DNA from 3 places in the Hydrogenophaga sp. L76 genome. Region 2 is predicted to be linked to each of the others. Evidence: predicted binding sites of a transcription regulator. Region 2 holds the regulator's gene; each other region holds the start of a gene.
The links. The regulator sigma-54, encoded in region 2, starts transcription at its own class of promoters, with help from an activator protein. The targets are predictions, from matches to a motif close to TGGCANGNAANCTGCTTT.
Positions count from the first base shown of each region.

Region 1 (5,040 bases), 590 kb from region 2:
TACTTGTACCAGCTGTGGCTCACGAATTCCTGCACCTGCTCGGGGTCGCGCGGGTCGATGGCGTGGATCTTGTCCCAGTTGCCGTCGAGGATCACGCCGCCGGGCAGCTGGTGCGTGCTGTGGTCATAAGGCACCTTTTCATACGTGCCGTAGTCGGCCACGTTGGTGGCGCTGAGGCCGCCGCCGTAGAGCCAGCCGGCGTTCTTGTAGATGGTGCCGATGGCGAGCACGTCCGGGATGTAGACGTTGTTGTTGAAGTCGATCATTTCCTGGATGCGGGCCTGCACGAAGTTCAGCCGCTCCATGTTGATCGGGGCACCGGCGGCGCCGTTGCCGTCGAGGTTGATGGCGCAGGGCACGCCGCCCACCAAGTAGTTGGGGTGCGGGTTCTTGCCACCGAAGATGGTGTGCACCTTGACCCACTCTTTCTGCAGGTCCAGCGCCTCCAGGTAGTGCGTCACGGCCATCAGGTTGGCCTCGGGCGGCAGCACATAGGCCTTGCTGCCCCAGTAGCCGTTGGCGAACGGCCCGAGCTGGCCGCTTTCAACGAACTTCTTCAGTCGGTTCTGCACATCGCGGAAGTAACCGGGCGAGCTCATCGGGTGCGCGGGCGACACCATCTGCTGCAGATCGCTCGTCTTCTTCGGGTCGGCCTGCAGGCAGGACACGACGTCCACCCAGTCCAGCGCGTGCAGGTGGTAGAAGTGCACCGCGTGGTCGTGCACCTGCAGCGTCTTGGCCATCATCTCGCGGATCAGGTGGGCGTTCAGCGGGATCTGGATGCCCAGCGCGTCCTCCACCGCGCGCACCGAGGTGAGCGCGTGGCAGCCGGTGCAGACGCCGCAGATGCGTTCCACAAAGGCCCAGGCGTCGCGCGGATCGCGGCCTTTCAAAATCACTTCCAGACCGCGCCACATGGTGCCGGTGGAGACCGCGTTGCGGATGACGTTGTTACTGTCGAGGTTGACCTCGCAGCGCATGTGGCCCTCGATGCGCGTGACCGGGTCGACGACGATGCGCCGGCCGGTGTTGTCCATCTTGAAGCCCTGTGTTTCGTAAGCACCCATGGTGTTCTTCCTGTTTGTTCTGGATCAGCTGTTGGAAGGCGCGGCTTTTTTCTCGACGGCCTTGTCGCGCGAGCGCTTGGCCACCGAGATGGCGGCATGCGCCGCGACCGCGGCACCCACCACACCGGCCGCCGTGCCGCCGATCTCGTCCGCATTCGCTTCGATGCCGAAGGCGTGGATGTCGGTGAGGCGGTCGTAGAACGAGCCCTTGTCCCAGAAGCCGTCTTCACTGCAGCCGATGCAGCCGTGGCCGGCCTTGATCGGGAAGCTGGTGCCCTCGTTCCACATCACCGTGGAGCAGGCGTTGTAGGTGGTCGGGCCCTTGCAGCCGACCTTGTAGAGGCAGTAGCCCTTGCGCGCCGACTCGTCGTCCCAGGTCTCGACGAACTGGCCGGCGTCGAAGTGCGGGCGGCGGTAGCACTTGTCGTGGATGCGCTGGCTGTAGAACATCTTCGGGCGGCCCTGGCGGTCCAGCTCGGGGATCTTGTCGAAGGTCAGCATGTAGGTGATCACGCCCGTCATCACCTCGGGGATGGGCGGGCAGCCCGGCACCTTGATGATGGGCTTGTCGGTGATGACCTTGTGGATCGGCGTGGCCTGCGTCGGGTTCGGCTTGGCGGCCTGCACGCAGCCCCAGCTGGCACACGAACCCCAGGCGATGATGGCCTTGGCGTCCTTCGCCACGTGCTTGAGCTTCTCGATGAAGGGCTTGCCCGACTGGATGCAGAACATGCCGTCTTCGTTCAGCGGCGGGTTGCCCTCCACGGCCAGGATGTACTGGCCCTTGTACTTGGTCATGATCTCTTCGAGGATCGCTTCGGCCTGGTGGCCGGCGGCGGCCATCAGGGTGTCGTCGTAGTCCAGCGAGATCATGGAGAGCACCACGTCCTTGGCCAGCGGGTGCGCCGATCGGATGAACGATTCGGTGCAGCAGGTGCATTCCAGCCCGTGCAGCCAGAGCACCGGGGTGCGCGGCTTGGTTTCCATGGCGTGCGCGATCATCGGCACGAACGAGGGCGCCAGCCCGAGCGAGGTGGCGGTGAGCGAGCAGTACTTCAGAAAGCTGCGGCGCGAGATGCCCTTGCGGCGCATCACCTCGTAAAAGGTTTCCATCATGGTTGTGTCTCCGTGGGCTGGTGTGGGGCGGAACCGGGCCCCGCCAATGCAGGCAGGTGTGTAACCGTTCGCAATCGCCAGGCCACGATGGACCAACCAAGGGAAAACACCGACCAACGCGTTTAACGCATTGATTTGCATCGACTTTTTCCGACCCGTTTTGTCGATTCCAAAATCAAGTGCCGACGTGATGGACGGACAACTTCCATTCGTATCAACAAAACGAAAACAAAAAAGACACTCTCGGAAACTCACCCGCCACCCACGCAGGCAAAAAAAAGCCGACCCTTGCGGGGTCGGCTTGTGATCTCTGGCATCTCTTGGGGACGCTGAAGCAATATTTTCTGGTTGGACTGGGTTGTCTCCTCGGTCCCCCGCGGTCACCAGCGGCGTGCGCTGGGTGCGAGTGGTGCCTACTGTAATGCCTTGCACCAGCGCTGTGCATCCGGGGTTTCCCTTGCTCCCTTGCAGGGTGGCACAGGATGTGCTCAGTGCCGGGGGTCGTTGGAAAAGGTAACAAGATGCACCAAAACCGTAGATCCCCCGGATCCGTGGCGGCCGGGCTGGCCCTCGCCATCCCCTCGCTGACCTGTGCGCAGACCGCACCTGCCGTGGCCACCAGCCCCGCAACCGACGCAGCGGCCACGCTGCCCGGCCCGGCGCTCGCCGCCATCAGCACCATCAGCGGGGCCGACACCGCCTGGCTCATGGTGTCCACCGCGCTCGTGCTGCTCATGACGCTGCCCGGCATCGCCCTCTTTTATGGCGGCATGGTGCGCCGCCTCAACGTGATCAACACCATGGCCAGCGTGGTCGGCATCGCGGCGGTGGTCAGCGTGTTGTGGTTTGCGCTGGCGTATTCGCTGGCGTTCACGCCCGGCGACGGCGCGCTGGCGGGCTGGATCGGCGGCGTCGAGCGCATGGGCTTTGCCGGGCTCGATTACCTGGGCGCCACCGGCCAGGTGGCGGTGAGCCACATCGCGCCGCACGTGCCCGAGTCGGTGTTCGCCATGTTCCAGCTCACCTTTGCCATCACCACCTGCGCCCTCGTGGTGGGCGCGCTGGTGGAGCGCATGCACTTCGGCGCCCTGCTGCTGTTCGCCAGCCTGTGGCTGCTGCTGGTGTACGCGCCCGTGGCCCACTGGGTCTGGGAGCCGGGCGGCTGGCTGGCCCAGCTCGGTGCGCTGGACTTTGCCGGTGGCGCCGTGGTGCACATCAACGCCGGTGCGGCCGCGCTGGTCTGCGCCTACGCCCTCGGCCCGCGCCAGGGCTACGGCCGCGAACCCTTCATCCCCTTCAACCTGGGCCTGACCATGGCCGGCACCGGCCTGCTGTGGGTCGGCTGGTTCGGCTTCAACGCCGGCTCGGCGCTCGCCGCCGACGGGCGCGCCGGGCTGGCGCTGGCCGTGACCCACATCGCCGCCGCCGCGGGCGCGCTCTCGTGGATGGCCGCCGAATGGCTGGCGCGCAAACGCGCTTCGCTGCTGGGCCTGTGCTCCGGCGTGGTGGCCGGACTCGTGGCCATCACGCCGGCCGCGGGCTTCGTCACGCTGCGCAGCGCGCTGATCATCGGGCTGGTGGCGGGTGCGGTCTGCTACTGGGGTGCCACCGGCCTGAAACGCCGCCTGCGCGCCGACGATTCGCTCGACGTGTTCGGTGTGCACGGCGTGGGTGGCCTGGTGGGCGCGCTGCTCACCGGCCTGCTGGCCGATCCGGCCATCGCCGGGGTGGAGGGCAGCGTGCTGACGCAGCTGATCGCCTGCATGGCCGTGCTGACCTACAGCCTGGTCATGACTGGCGTCGTGCTGTGGATCACCTCGCGTGTGGCGCGCCTGCGCGTGCACGAGGTGGACGAACGCGCCGGGCTCGATCTGTCGCTGCACAACGAACAGCTCGGACACTGAGCGGCTGAGGCCGCCGTGAACCACCCGACCCGCATGCCTTCGCACCAGCCTGGGGAGTGACGCCATGACATCCACCGAAATCTTCGCCACCGCCGCCCATCTGCATGTGCTGCTGCGCCGCAAGACGGGGCGCGTGACCGACACCGAGTGGATGGCCACCAACGCCGACTACGCGCGCGCCATCGTGCGCTTCGCCCGCGAAAAGGCGGCCAGCGACGGGCTGGACGAGCTGCTGCCCTGGGCCGCCAAGCTGGAAACCGCGAGCACCGGCATGGGCGCGCTCGTGCGCAAGCCCCTGCTGCAGAGCGCCGCCGAAGCGCTGCGTGCCGCGCAGACGCCGCCGCCCCAAGCCAGCCGCCCCAGCGGTTTCGCCGACCTGGTGCCGGCGAGCGGGTTCCGCGAGTCGGCGCTGCCCTCGGGGTTTGACGGCGGCAAACGAACCGATGCCGACGGGCCGGACACGCCGCGCTACGTGGGTGGCATCCGCTAGTCTGGAGTCACATCCCGGCCGCGATCCAGCGCGCCGCCTTCTCCGCGATCATCAGCGTCGGGCTGTTGGTGTTGCCGCTGGTGATGGTGGGCATGACGCCCGCGTCCACCACGCGCAAGCCGGCCACGCCGCGCACGCGCAGGTGGCTGTCGACCACGGCCATGGGGTCATCGGCGCTCCCCATCTTCGTCGTGCCCACCGGGTGGAAGATGGTGCTGGCGATGTCGCCGGCCAGGCGCGCGAGCTCGTCGTCGGTCTGGTACTGCACGCCGGGCTTGAACTCTTCGGGTTGGTATTTCGCCATCGCCGGCTGGGCCACGATGTGCCGCGTCACGCGCAGGCTGTCGGCCGCGACCTGCCGGTCCTCGGCCGTCGAGAGGTAGTTGGGCGCGATGGCGGGCGCGTCTTCGCCGCGTGCGCTGCGGATGCGCACATGGCCACGGCTGCCGGGGTTGAGGTTGCA
Region 1 covers NZ_CM172807.1:3,258,934-3,263,973, reverse strand. The annotation lists gene AC23D4_RS15780 (nickel-dependent hydrogenase large subunit) at 1-1,067, opposite strand, end outside; gene AC23D4_RS15775 (hydrogenase small subunit) at 1,092-2,180, opposite strand; gene AC23D4_RS15770 (ammonium transporter) at 2,705-4,087, shown strand; gene AC23D4_RS15765 (hypothetical protein) at 4,152-4,577, shown strand; gene AC23D4_RS15760 (GMC family oxidoreductase) at 4,585-5,040, opposite strand, start outside.
Region 1: AC23D4_RS15770 (ammonium transporter) is a predicted target of sigma-54. The motif match lies at 2,657-2,674, and genes of this name have one in related genera.

Region 2 (5,040 bases):
GTCGCCGCCGTCGGCCATCTGCGCGCTCTCGCGGCCCAGGCCGGGCGCGGGGGGCGCAGCCTTGCCGGCCGCGCCGGTGCGGGGGGCGCGCGGCTCCATGCGCTGGGCGCGGGCGCTGGCGTTTTCTCCAGCCACACCGGCCGCGGCGATGCGCTCGCCGTAGGGCGGGTTGAGCAGCATCACACCGGGTTTCTGCGTGGGCGGCATACGCTGCAGGGCGTCGCCGCCGCGCAGTTCGATCGCGTGGGCAACGCCTGCGCGCTCGGCGTTGCGCTGCGCAAAATCGACCATGCGGAACGACACGTCGCTGCCGAACACGATGGGCGCGTGGCCTTCGGGCCAGTCGCGCATCTCGCGCTCGGCTTCGTCCTGGATCGCGGTCCACACATGCTGCTGGAACGGCAGCATCTTTTCAAACGCAAAGCGGCGCAGCATGCCGGGCGGGATGTTGAGCGCGATCTGCGCCGCTTCGATCACCACCGTGCCGCTGCCGCAGCAGGGGTCGTACAGCGGGGTGATGTCGTCCAGCGTTTGTGCCTCGCCGCCGTTCCAGCCGGTGGCAGCGATCATGGCCGCGGCCAGCGTTTCCTTCAGCGGCGCGTCGCCCTTGTCTTCGCGCCAGCCGCGCTTGAACAGCGGCTCCCCCGAGGTGTCGATGTAGAGCGTGAGTTCGTCGGTGGTGACGTGGGCGTAGATGCGCACGTCGGGCCAGGTGGTGTCCACGCTGGGGCGTTCGCCGCGTTTGTCGCGGAAGCGGTCACAGATGGCGTCCTTGATCTTCAGTGCGGCGAAGTTGAGGCTGGTCAGCGGGCTGTGCTGCGCGGTGATCTCGACCTTGATGGTCTGCTGCGGCGTGAACCAGATTTCCCAGGCGATCTCGCTGGCTGCGTTGTACAGGTCCTGCTCGCCGCGGTAACCACCGTGCCAGAGCTGCACCAGCACGCGCTGGCTCAGGCGGCTGTACAGGTTCAGGCGCATGGCGTCGCGCCACGAGGCCTTGATGCCCACACCGCCGCGGGCCTTGAAGGCCAGCGGTTCGTTGGTGATGCGCTGCACCTCGTCGGCGAGCATGTCCTCCACGCCGGCCGCACAGGGGAGAAACAACTTCAATTGATTCACAGGCTTTTTCTAAGGTTGGCCGGTGCGATGCGAAGTGCCTCGCGGTACTTGGCCACGGTGCGGCGCGCGCACTCGATGCCCTGCTCCTTGAGCAGGTCGGAGAGCTGGTTGTCGGACAGCGGTTTCTTGGGCTCTTCGGAGGCGATGAACTGTTTGAGCAGGGCGCGCACCGCGGTGCTCGACGCGTTGCCGCCGGTTTCGGTGCCGAGCGAAGAGCCGAAGAAGTACTTGAGCTCGTAGGTGCCGAACGGCGTGGCCATGTACTTGGCGGTGGTCACGCGGCTGATGGTGGACTCGTGCAGGCCCAGCTCGTCGGCGATCTCGCGCAGCACCAGCGGGCGCATGGCGAGTTCGCCGTGCATGAAGAAGTTGCGCTGGCGCTCGACGATGGCACTCGATACGCGCAGGATGGTGTCGAAACGCTGCTGAATGTTCTTGATGAACCAGCGCGCTTCCTGCAGGCGCTGCTGCATGGCGGCGTGGCCGGCTTCGCCGCCGTTGTCCCGGCCGCCGCGGTTTTGGCGCATGGCGTTGGCGTACACGTCGTGCACGCGCAGGCGCGGCATCACGTCGGGATTCAGGATGACCTTGAAGCCCCGGCCGGCGCGTGTGACGATGACGTCGGGCACGACCACGTTGCGCTCCACATCGATGAAACGGCGCCCGGGTTTGGGTTCAAGCCGCGCGATGACACCCAGCGCGGCGCGCGCCGTTTCGTCGTCGATGCCGCACAGGGCGCACAGACGCTTGATGTCGCGTTTGGCCACCAGCTCCATCGACTGGTTGCAGATGGCCAGCGCCGCGCGCGCTTCGGGGGTGTTGCGCAGCTCTTCGATCTGCAGGCGCAGGCATTCGCCGAGGTTGCGCGCACCCACGCCGGTGGGCTCCATGTGCTGCAGCCAGCCCAGGGCCATGCGCAGCTGCGCTTCGACGGCCTCCAGCTCTTCGATGGCAGGCGAGGTGGCCTCGCGGCCGTGCATGAGCCGCCAGAAGCCCAGGGCGAGCTCGGCCATGTCGTCTTCGAGGTAGGCATCGTCGTTGAGCGATTCGATGAGGAAATACAGCGCCGCCGCGTCCTCGTCGCTCAGCCGCAGACAACGGGCCTGCTCGTGCAGGTGGTCCTGGAGGCTGACGGGACTGCGGGCCAGGTCGGCTGCGCTGGCGGTTTCGTCGTCGCCACCGGAGCCGCTGTTGCGCGCCGGTGCGTCGCCGCCCCATTCGCTGTCATCGGGCGCCATCTCGACCGTGCCGTCGCCTTCCCAGCTTTCTTCCACCGGGGTGGCGCCGTCGAGCCGGCTTTCGATCTCGTCGCCTGAGCCGCTGTCGGCGGGCGCGTCGGACGTGCTGCTGACGCGGTCAGGCAGCGGGCCGTCAAATTCGGCGGGGGCGGCCACGGCGTCGGCCACCGGCAGCGCGGCATCGGCGATCTGTTCGCCGGCGCTCACCGGCGCATCGACCTGCTCCAGACCGAAAGCCTCGCGCTCGGCGATCTCTTCCGTGCGCTCCAGAAACGGGTTTTCGTCGAGCATCTGCTCGACCTCCTGCGCCATTTCCAGCGTGGAGAGTTGCAGCAGGCGGATCGATTGCTGCAACTGGGGCGTGAGCGCCAGATGCTGCGATACACGCAGGGAGAGGCCTTGCTTCATGCCTGGGCGTACAGCAGCGGGAAACGGAGATTCGCCGCCGGGCCGCCCCAAGGCGAATCAACCCCCTTGGGGGGCAGCGCGCCGCGCAGCGGCAAGGCGTGGGGGCCACAAGACGCCGCCGGGCCGCCCCAAGGCGAATCAGCCCCCTCGGGGGGCCGCGAAGTACATGCAATGACGAGCGTGGAGGTCATGTTCACATGCGGAAGTTCTCGCCCAGGTACACACGGCGTACTTCGGCGTTTTCCACGATCTCTGCGGTGGGACCGCTGGCCAGAACATGGCCGTCGCTGATGATGTAGGCGTGGTCGCAGATGCCCAGGGTTTCGCGCACGTTGTGATCGGTGATCAGCACACCGATGCCCCTGGACTTCAGAAAACCGATGATGTGCTGGATCTCCAGAACCGCAATCGGGTCGATGCCGGCAAAGGGTTCGTCCAGTAGGATGAAGCGCGGGCGCGTGGCCAGGGCCCGGGCGATTTCCACCCGGCGCCGCTCGCCCCCGGAAAGGGCGGGCGCCGGCGAATCGCGCAGATGGTCCACCCGCAGGTCCTTGAGCAGTTCATCGAGGCGGCTGCCGATTTCTGCTTCGGTCAGGGGTTTGCCATCCACATCGTGCTGCAGCTCCAGAACGGCGCGCACGTTCTGCGCCACCGTGAGTTTGCGGAAGATCGAGGCCTCTTGTGGCAGGTAACCCAGGCCCAGCCGGGCACGGCGGTGGATCGGCAAGCCTTCGATGCGCTGGCCGTCGAGCAGGATCTGCCCGCCATCGGCACGCAGCAGGCCCACGATCATGTAGAACGAGGTGGTCTTGCCGGCGCCGTTCGGGCCCAGCAGGCCGACCACTTCACCTTTGTCGACCTTGAGCGAGACATCCTTGACCACCGTGCGGCTGCCATAGGATTTCTTCAGACCCCGGACTTCCAGACTGCTGCGCACCGCCATCGCCTGAGGCGTGCTGGCCATGAGCATGGTCGTCACTTCTGCTTCTCGTTGAGATCGGTGCTGGGTCGCAGCTTGGCAGGATCGGTCGGGGCGGGTGCCGGGGACGCCGCATCGGGAATGGGCGTGAGCATGGCACGCACGCGACCCGAGGGGTTGGCGGCCGTGCGGTTGGCGGGTCCACCCTTGACGGTGAACACCTCGGTCAGGCTGTTGTAGGTGATCTGATTGCCCACACTTTCGTCGTTCAGCTGGGTGCCGCGGTAGCGGCGCAAGACGGCGCTGCCGGTGAACACCACGGTCTGGGCCTTGCTGTCGTATTCAATGCGCTCACCCTCGCCTTCGATCCACTCGTCCAGGCCTTCGCGCTTCTGGCGGAAGAAACCAGGCGCTGCCGCCGTGCCGGTCACCACGCCAAACTGGTTGCCCTGCGGATCCTGGCGCACGTCCATCTTGCTGCCCCGCATGACGATGGTGCCCTTGGTGATCAGGACGTTGCCGGTGAACACGCTGGTCTGCCGCGTGTCTTCGTAGCGCAGCGCGTCCGCCTCGATGTTCATGGGCTTGTCTTTGTCGGCCAGCTCCGCGTGGGCCGCGCCTGCCAGCACCAGACCGGCCATCGTGGCAAAGAGACTGCGGATCCATGGGGGGGGAAGGTGGTGTGTGGGCATGGCTTTAATAGGGCACAAATCTTGCATTCATTGTAACGGTGCAAAGGCCACTTGTCGGCATCCAGCGCTCAATGAGCCGGCCCGAAAAGCACAAGACCCGCCTGCAGCGGGTCTTGCTCGCGGCACGGGGAACCCGGGATCAGGTTTTGCGTGCTTCAGCAATGAGTGAATCGGCAATCAGCATCGTGCGCGGACCCTGCCCACCGATGTAAAAACGGCCCGCCACACCCAGCGCAGGTGTGCCTTCAACGTCATAAGCGTTCTGCAGCCCGATGGCGGCCTCGGCCATCTTGATGGCACTGCCGTTGAAGAAACCGGTGAATTTTTCACGGTCAACACCCTGCTTCTCCACCCAGGCGGTGATGGCCGGCGCCGTGGTCAGCGGCAGGCGCTCTTCGTGAAAAGCCTTGAACACCTTCTGGTGCAGGGCATCGACCAGGCCCATGGATTCCAGCGCGAAATACAGGCGCTGCATGGGCACAAAAGCCGTGTTGAAGGCCACCGGCACGCGGCGCACCTTCACATCGGCGGGCAGCTTCTTGATCCAGGCGTCGAGCAGCGGCTCGAAATGGTGACAGTGGATGCAGGAGTAGGCAAAAAACTCCACCACTTCCACCTGCCCCGGTGGCGTGCTGACCGGCACCGGCTTGCTCAGTCGGACAAA
Region 2 covers NZ_CM172807.1:2,663,935-2,668,974, forward strand. The annotation lists gene AC23D4_RS12740 (THUMP domain-containing class I SAM-dependent RNA methyltransferase) at 1-1,119, opposite strand, end outside; gene rpoN (RNA polymerase factor sigma-54) at 1,116-2,765, opposite strand; gene lptB (LPS export ABC transporter ATP-binding protein) at 2,959-3,735, opposite strand; gene lptA (lipopolysaccharide transport periplasmic protein LptA) at 3,741-4,376, opposite strand; gene AC23D4_RS12760 (thiol:disulfide interchange protein DsbA/DsbL) at 4,516-5,040, opposite strand, start outside.

Region 3 (5,040 bases), 1.8 Mb from region 2:
CTCACGTACTGTTCTCCGCCTTCGGTCCAGGTGATGGGAGGAGCCACCACGCCGGAGCCGGTCTGGAACTGCCAGACCACCTTGCCGGTCCTGGCGTCGGCGGCCTTGAGGTAACCCTCGGGCGTGCCCCAGAACACCAGGTCGCCAGCCGTCAGCACACCACCCCAGAGCGGGGCTTCGTTCTTGACTTCCCACTCGACCTTGCCGGTCTTGGGGTTGATGGCGCGCAGCGAACCGATGTGGTCGTCAAACAGCGGCTTGATGGTGAAACCCGCGCCCAGGTAGGCCGCGCCCTTCTTGTAGGTGATGGGTTCGTTCCAGATCTCCATGCCCCATTCGTTGGTGGGCACGTAGAACAGGCCGGTCTTCGGGCTGTAGGCCATGGGCATCTGGTTCTTGCCACCCAGGAAGCCGGGGGCAGAGAACACCGACTTGCCCTTGGCACCGTCGCCACCCGCAGCGGTCGGGTCACCCGGGCGGTTCGCCGGGTCGAAGTTGGGGCGGCCGGTCTTGAGGTCGATGCCGGTGGCCCACGTTACCTTCTTCACGAACGGGAAGGCGTTGATCAGCTTGCCGGTGGTGGCGTCGTTCACGTAGAAGAAGCCGTTGCGGTCGGCCTTGGCACCGACGCGCTTGCCGTCCATGTCGAAGGTGACGAACTCGTTCACACCGTCGTAGTCCCAGCCGTCGTTCGGGGTGGACTGGTAGTGCCACTTGATCTGGCCGGTCTTCACGTCGATGGCGACGGTGGAGGCGGAATACAGGTTGTCGCCCTTGCGCACATGGCTGTTCCAGGGGCCGGGGTTGCCGGTGCCGAAATAGGCCAGACCGGTGGTGGGGTCGTAGCTGCCGCCGAGCCAGGGCGCGGCGCCGCCGGTCTTCCAGGTCTCGCCCGGCCACGAGGCATTGGTCGTACCGGTGACACCGTTTTCCTTGCCGTCCTTGTAGCCCATGTGGCCTTCCACCACGGGGCGCACCCAGACCATCTTGCCGGTCCTGGGATCGCGCGCTTCGACGCGGCCGACCACACCGAACTCACCACCCGACAGGCCCGTGATGAGCAGGCCCTCGGCGATCAGTGGCGCTGCGGTGTAGCTGTAGCCGGCGGAGTAGTCGTCGATCTTCTCGCGCCACACCACCTTGCCGGTTTCCTGGTCGAGCGCCACGAGCTGGGCGTCCAGCGTGCCGAAGATCACCAGGTTGTCGTACAGCGCGGCGCCGCGGTTGATCACGTCGCAGCAGGGCATGATGCCTTCGGGCAGGCGGTGCTCGTACTTCCAGAGCTTCTTGCCCGTCTTGGTGTCTACCGCGTAGATGCGCGAGTAAGACGCGGTGACAAACATCTTGCCCTTGTTCACCAGCGGCTGCGACTGCTGGCCCCGCTGCTTTTCACCACCGAAGGACATGGACCACACGGGCACCAGTTTGCTGATGGATTTTTCGTTGATGCCGGTCAGCGGCGAGTGGCGCTGGCCCTGGGTGCCGAGGCCCCAGCTGAGCACGTTGTCGGGGGTCTTGGCGTCGTCCGCGATCATCGCGTCGGTCACGCCCTGGGCGCTGACGTGGGCCGTGGCGGCCATGACCAAAAGGCTCAATAGAGTGCGTTTCACTGGGTGGTCTCCTGCTCGTTTGTGAGGTTGATGGCTTGTGGGAACTGGCCGTGCCGCCCCAGCGGCTCGCTGGTGTTGTCCCTCTCCAGCCGGGGCATGCACGCAAGCAGAAATGGCAACTTCTGTGCCAGCAACCGATACCCGCCAAAGCCTAGGGTTTTCACTGATCGAAATACCCCCACGAGGCCACGCCAGCGGCCCCGGACGCCTGCAAATGCGCCAAACGCGAACCGGATGAAGAGACACCCTTGTGACAGTGTTCAGAAATGTCGCAGTGCCCACGTTGCAACCCGGTCGGGCTGCAACACCGGTGGCTGCTCAGGGCTTGATCAACGCCCGCAGCTCGTAGCGCGGGTACCACTGCGTGAGCGAGCGGTGCAGCTCGGCGGGTTGCGCGGCCCAGTGCGCGAAGCGCTGTGGCACAGGCGTGCCCAGCACCTCGCCGAGGTCGAGCCCGCGCTCGGCGCTGGTCTGCATGAGCGTGGTCAGCCACTGCAGCCAGTCGCGCGTCTGCTGCACACCGGCCAGGCCCGTGTGCACCGGGCCGTGGCTGGGCACCACGGATTTCACCTGGCCGCTGGTGATCAGTTGCTCCAGTGTGTCCAGGCTGCTCAGCCAGGCGGCGAAGTCGGCGTGCGGCGTGGTCGGCACACGCTCGGCAAACACCAGCCCCCCGGCGAACAGCACGCCGGTGCGGTGGTCGAGCAGCACCAGGTCGTCCGCGGTGTGGCCGTGCAGGCGCCTGAGCTCCAGCTTGTGCTGGCCGAGCTGCAGGGTCTGCGGCAACACGGCTTCGCGCGCGGGCGTGGACTCGGTGCCGCGCATCCAGTCGCCGCAGAGGCGGTAGAGGTTGTCGGCGTAGGCTGTGCCTTCGGCCTGCATGCCGCTGATGCTGCCGGCCAGCGCCTGCGTGGGCCGGTCGGCCCAGGCCTGGTTGCCGAAGAAATAGTCGGGGTGCAGGTTGAGTTCCAGCACGCGTTGCACCGGTTCGCGGGTGACACGTTCGATGGCGCGGCGCTGCTGCTCGCCATACAGGCGCGAAGGCCCGGTGTTGATGACCACCACGCCCGCGCCGGTGGCGATGAAGGCGGTGTTGATGATGTTGCAGCCGTTGGCACGGCTGAAGTCCTGCACGGCGCCTTCGATGACCCAGGTGCCCTCGGCGATCTGGCGCGGCTGCAGGTCGTAGTTGAACGTGGCCGCGTCGGGCTTCGATGCCGGAGCCGGCACGGCGATGGTCTGCGCCTGCGCGCTGCCCGCCAGCACGAGCGCCGTCAACCACCACGGATTCCATCGGGTACCGACGCCCTCCGCGAAGTTCATGCACCCACCTCGGCGTCGATGCGGTTGCCATTGTTGTCGCGCCCCACCAGCCGCAGGCCGCTCACCACCTGCGGCGGCAGCTCGAATGTGATGAGCGGGTTTTCCGAAACCGGTTCGTGCAGCGCCAGCTTCCACCAGGCCTGGCCCGAGCTGTCCACCAGTTGCAGCTCTTCGATGTAGAAAGCCGGAATGCCCGCGACCAGCCCCGTGTCCATGGGGTGCATCACGCGCACGCGCAGGCGCCGGCTGCCTTCGAGCACGTTGTTGAAAAAACGTGCCTGCACCTGGCCCAGGGTCTTGCTCCAGGAACCGTCGGCGCGCGTGAGGCCGGGCACCGTGCAGCCACCGCCCGCCGCCTGCACCCAGGTGCTGCCCACATGCCACTGGCCGTCCTTGGTCTGCACAAAGGCGCGCACGGGCGAGGCCTGCTCCATGCGGATGCGGAAGGCCAGCATGGGCAGCGCGCGCAGGGGTTCGAAGTCCAGCACCTGGCGCACCGGGTTGCGGTCCACCGCAACGCGGATGCGCGCCACGCCGCCGCCCACCTGGCCGAGTCCGCGCGCGTCCACCAGCAGCGGCACGTTCATCGCGTCGTCGGCAAAGGCCGGGCCCTTGATCGTCACCGCGTCGGAGAACTTCGCACTCGCCTTGCCGATGGTCTGCTCGCGCAGGCTGGGGTACTGCATGGAGCCCAGTGGGTCGCCACCGGTCTGATCGACTTGTGCTCGTAGAGCAGCGGGCACCAACGCGCCAAGCAAGCCGCTGCCCAGCAGATGGCGGCGTTGAATGATCGGGTTCATCCACCGCCTCCCTTGCTCTTGACCCAGCCGCGTTGCGGGTCGTAACCCCACAATGCAGCCACGAAAAACACCACGCCGCAGCCCACCACCACCGACCACGACAGCGCCGTGAACTGCCCCACCATGGCGTAGCGCATGGCCTCGACCGCGTGGGTGAACGGGTTCCACTCCGCGAGCCTCAGCAGCCACCACGCGCCCGATTCTTCGAGCTTCCACAGCGGGTAAAGCGCGGGGCTGATGAAGAACATGGGGAAGATCACGAAGTTCATGGTCCCCGCAAAGTTCTCCAGCTGCTTCACGTACACCGAGAGCATCAGCCCGAGCGCAGCCAGCATCGTGGCACCGCAGGCCATGGCGATCAGCAGCCCCGGCAGGTTGGCCAGCGGCACCTCCACCCCAAAGGCCCAGGCGATGGCGAGGAACACACCCATCTGCAGCACCGAGAGGCAGGTGCCCGCGAGCAGCTTGAAGGCCAGCAGCCAGCCACGCGCCAGCGGCGCGGTGAGCAACAGGCGCATGACACCCATCTCGCGGTCGTAGACCATGGAAAGCGAGCTCTGCATGCCGTTGAACAGGGCCACCATGCCGAGCAGGCCGGGCACCATGTAGGCCTTGTATTCGATGTAGGTCTCGTAGGGCGGCACGATGGCGACGCCGAACACGTTGTTGAAGCCGGCCGAAAACACCACGAACCACAACAGCGGCCGCACCAGCGCCGAGCCCAGGCGCGTGGGCTGGCGCAGGAAGCGATTGAGCTCGCGGCCCACCACCGCGCGCAGCGCGCGCAGCAGATGCAGGGGCAGCGAGGGCGCTGCGAGCGGTATCACGGACACGTTCATGGGCGCGCTTTGCATGCACTCTCCTGTTCATCGACGCCCAGGGTATCGAGCACTTCCTTCGGGTGCAACACGCCGTCGAGCGGCGCGGTGCCGACCACGCCGTCCACATGGCTCAGGAACAAAGGCTGGCGCAACTGGCCGTCCCAGGCGCGGAACGACAGGCTGCGGCCCTTGAAGCCGTCGAGCGTGGTGCTGCCACCGCGCAGCGCCTTGAGCTGCTGCACCACCGGCGCCTTCGGGTTCTCGGCCAGCACGGCGGCCAGCGCGCGGCCCGCCGCCCAGGCCGCCCAGTCGTGGCCCTGCATGGGGCGCTGCGCGAGCTTGAAGAAACGGCGGCTGAGCTGCGGGCCGCCGTGGCGTTCCCACTGCGGGTGCCAGGCTGCGGCCACCAGGCCATTGGCGCCCACCACTGGGCGCGGCCACTGCGTGGCGTACGGCAACAAGCGCGCGAACTCACCGTCGCTGTCC
Region 3 covers NZ_CM172807.1:4,492,740-4,497,779, reverse strand. The annotation lists gene AC23D4_RS21980 (PQQ-dependent methanol/ethanol family dehydrogenase) at 1-1,580, opposite strand, end outside; gene AC23D4_RS21975 (quinoprotein relay system zinc metallohydrolase 1) at 1,929-2,933, opposite strand; gene AC23D4_RS21970 (quinoprotein dehydrogenase-associated SoxYZ-like carrier) at 2,930-3,733, opposite strand; gene AC23D4_RS21965 (ABC transporter permease) at 3,730-4,587, opposite strand; gene AC23D4_RS21960 (type 1 periplasmic-binding domain-containing protein) at 4,569-5,040, opposite strand, start outside.
Region 3: AC23D4_RS21980 (PQQ-dependent methanol/ethanol family dehydrogenase) is a predicted target of sigma-54. The motif match lies at 1,723-1,740, and genes of this name have one in related genera.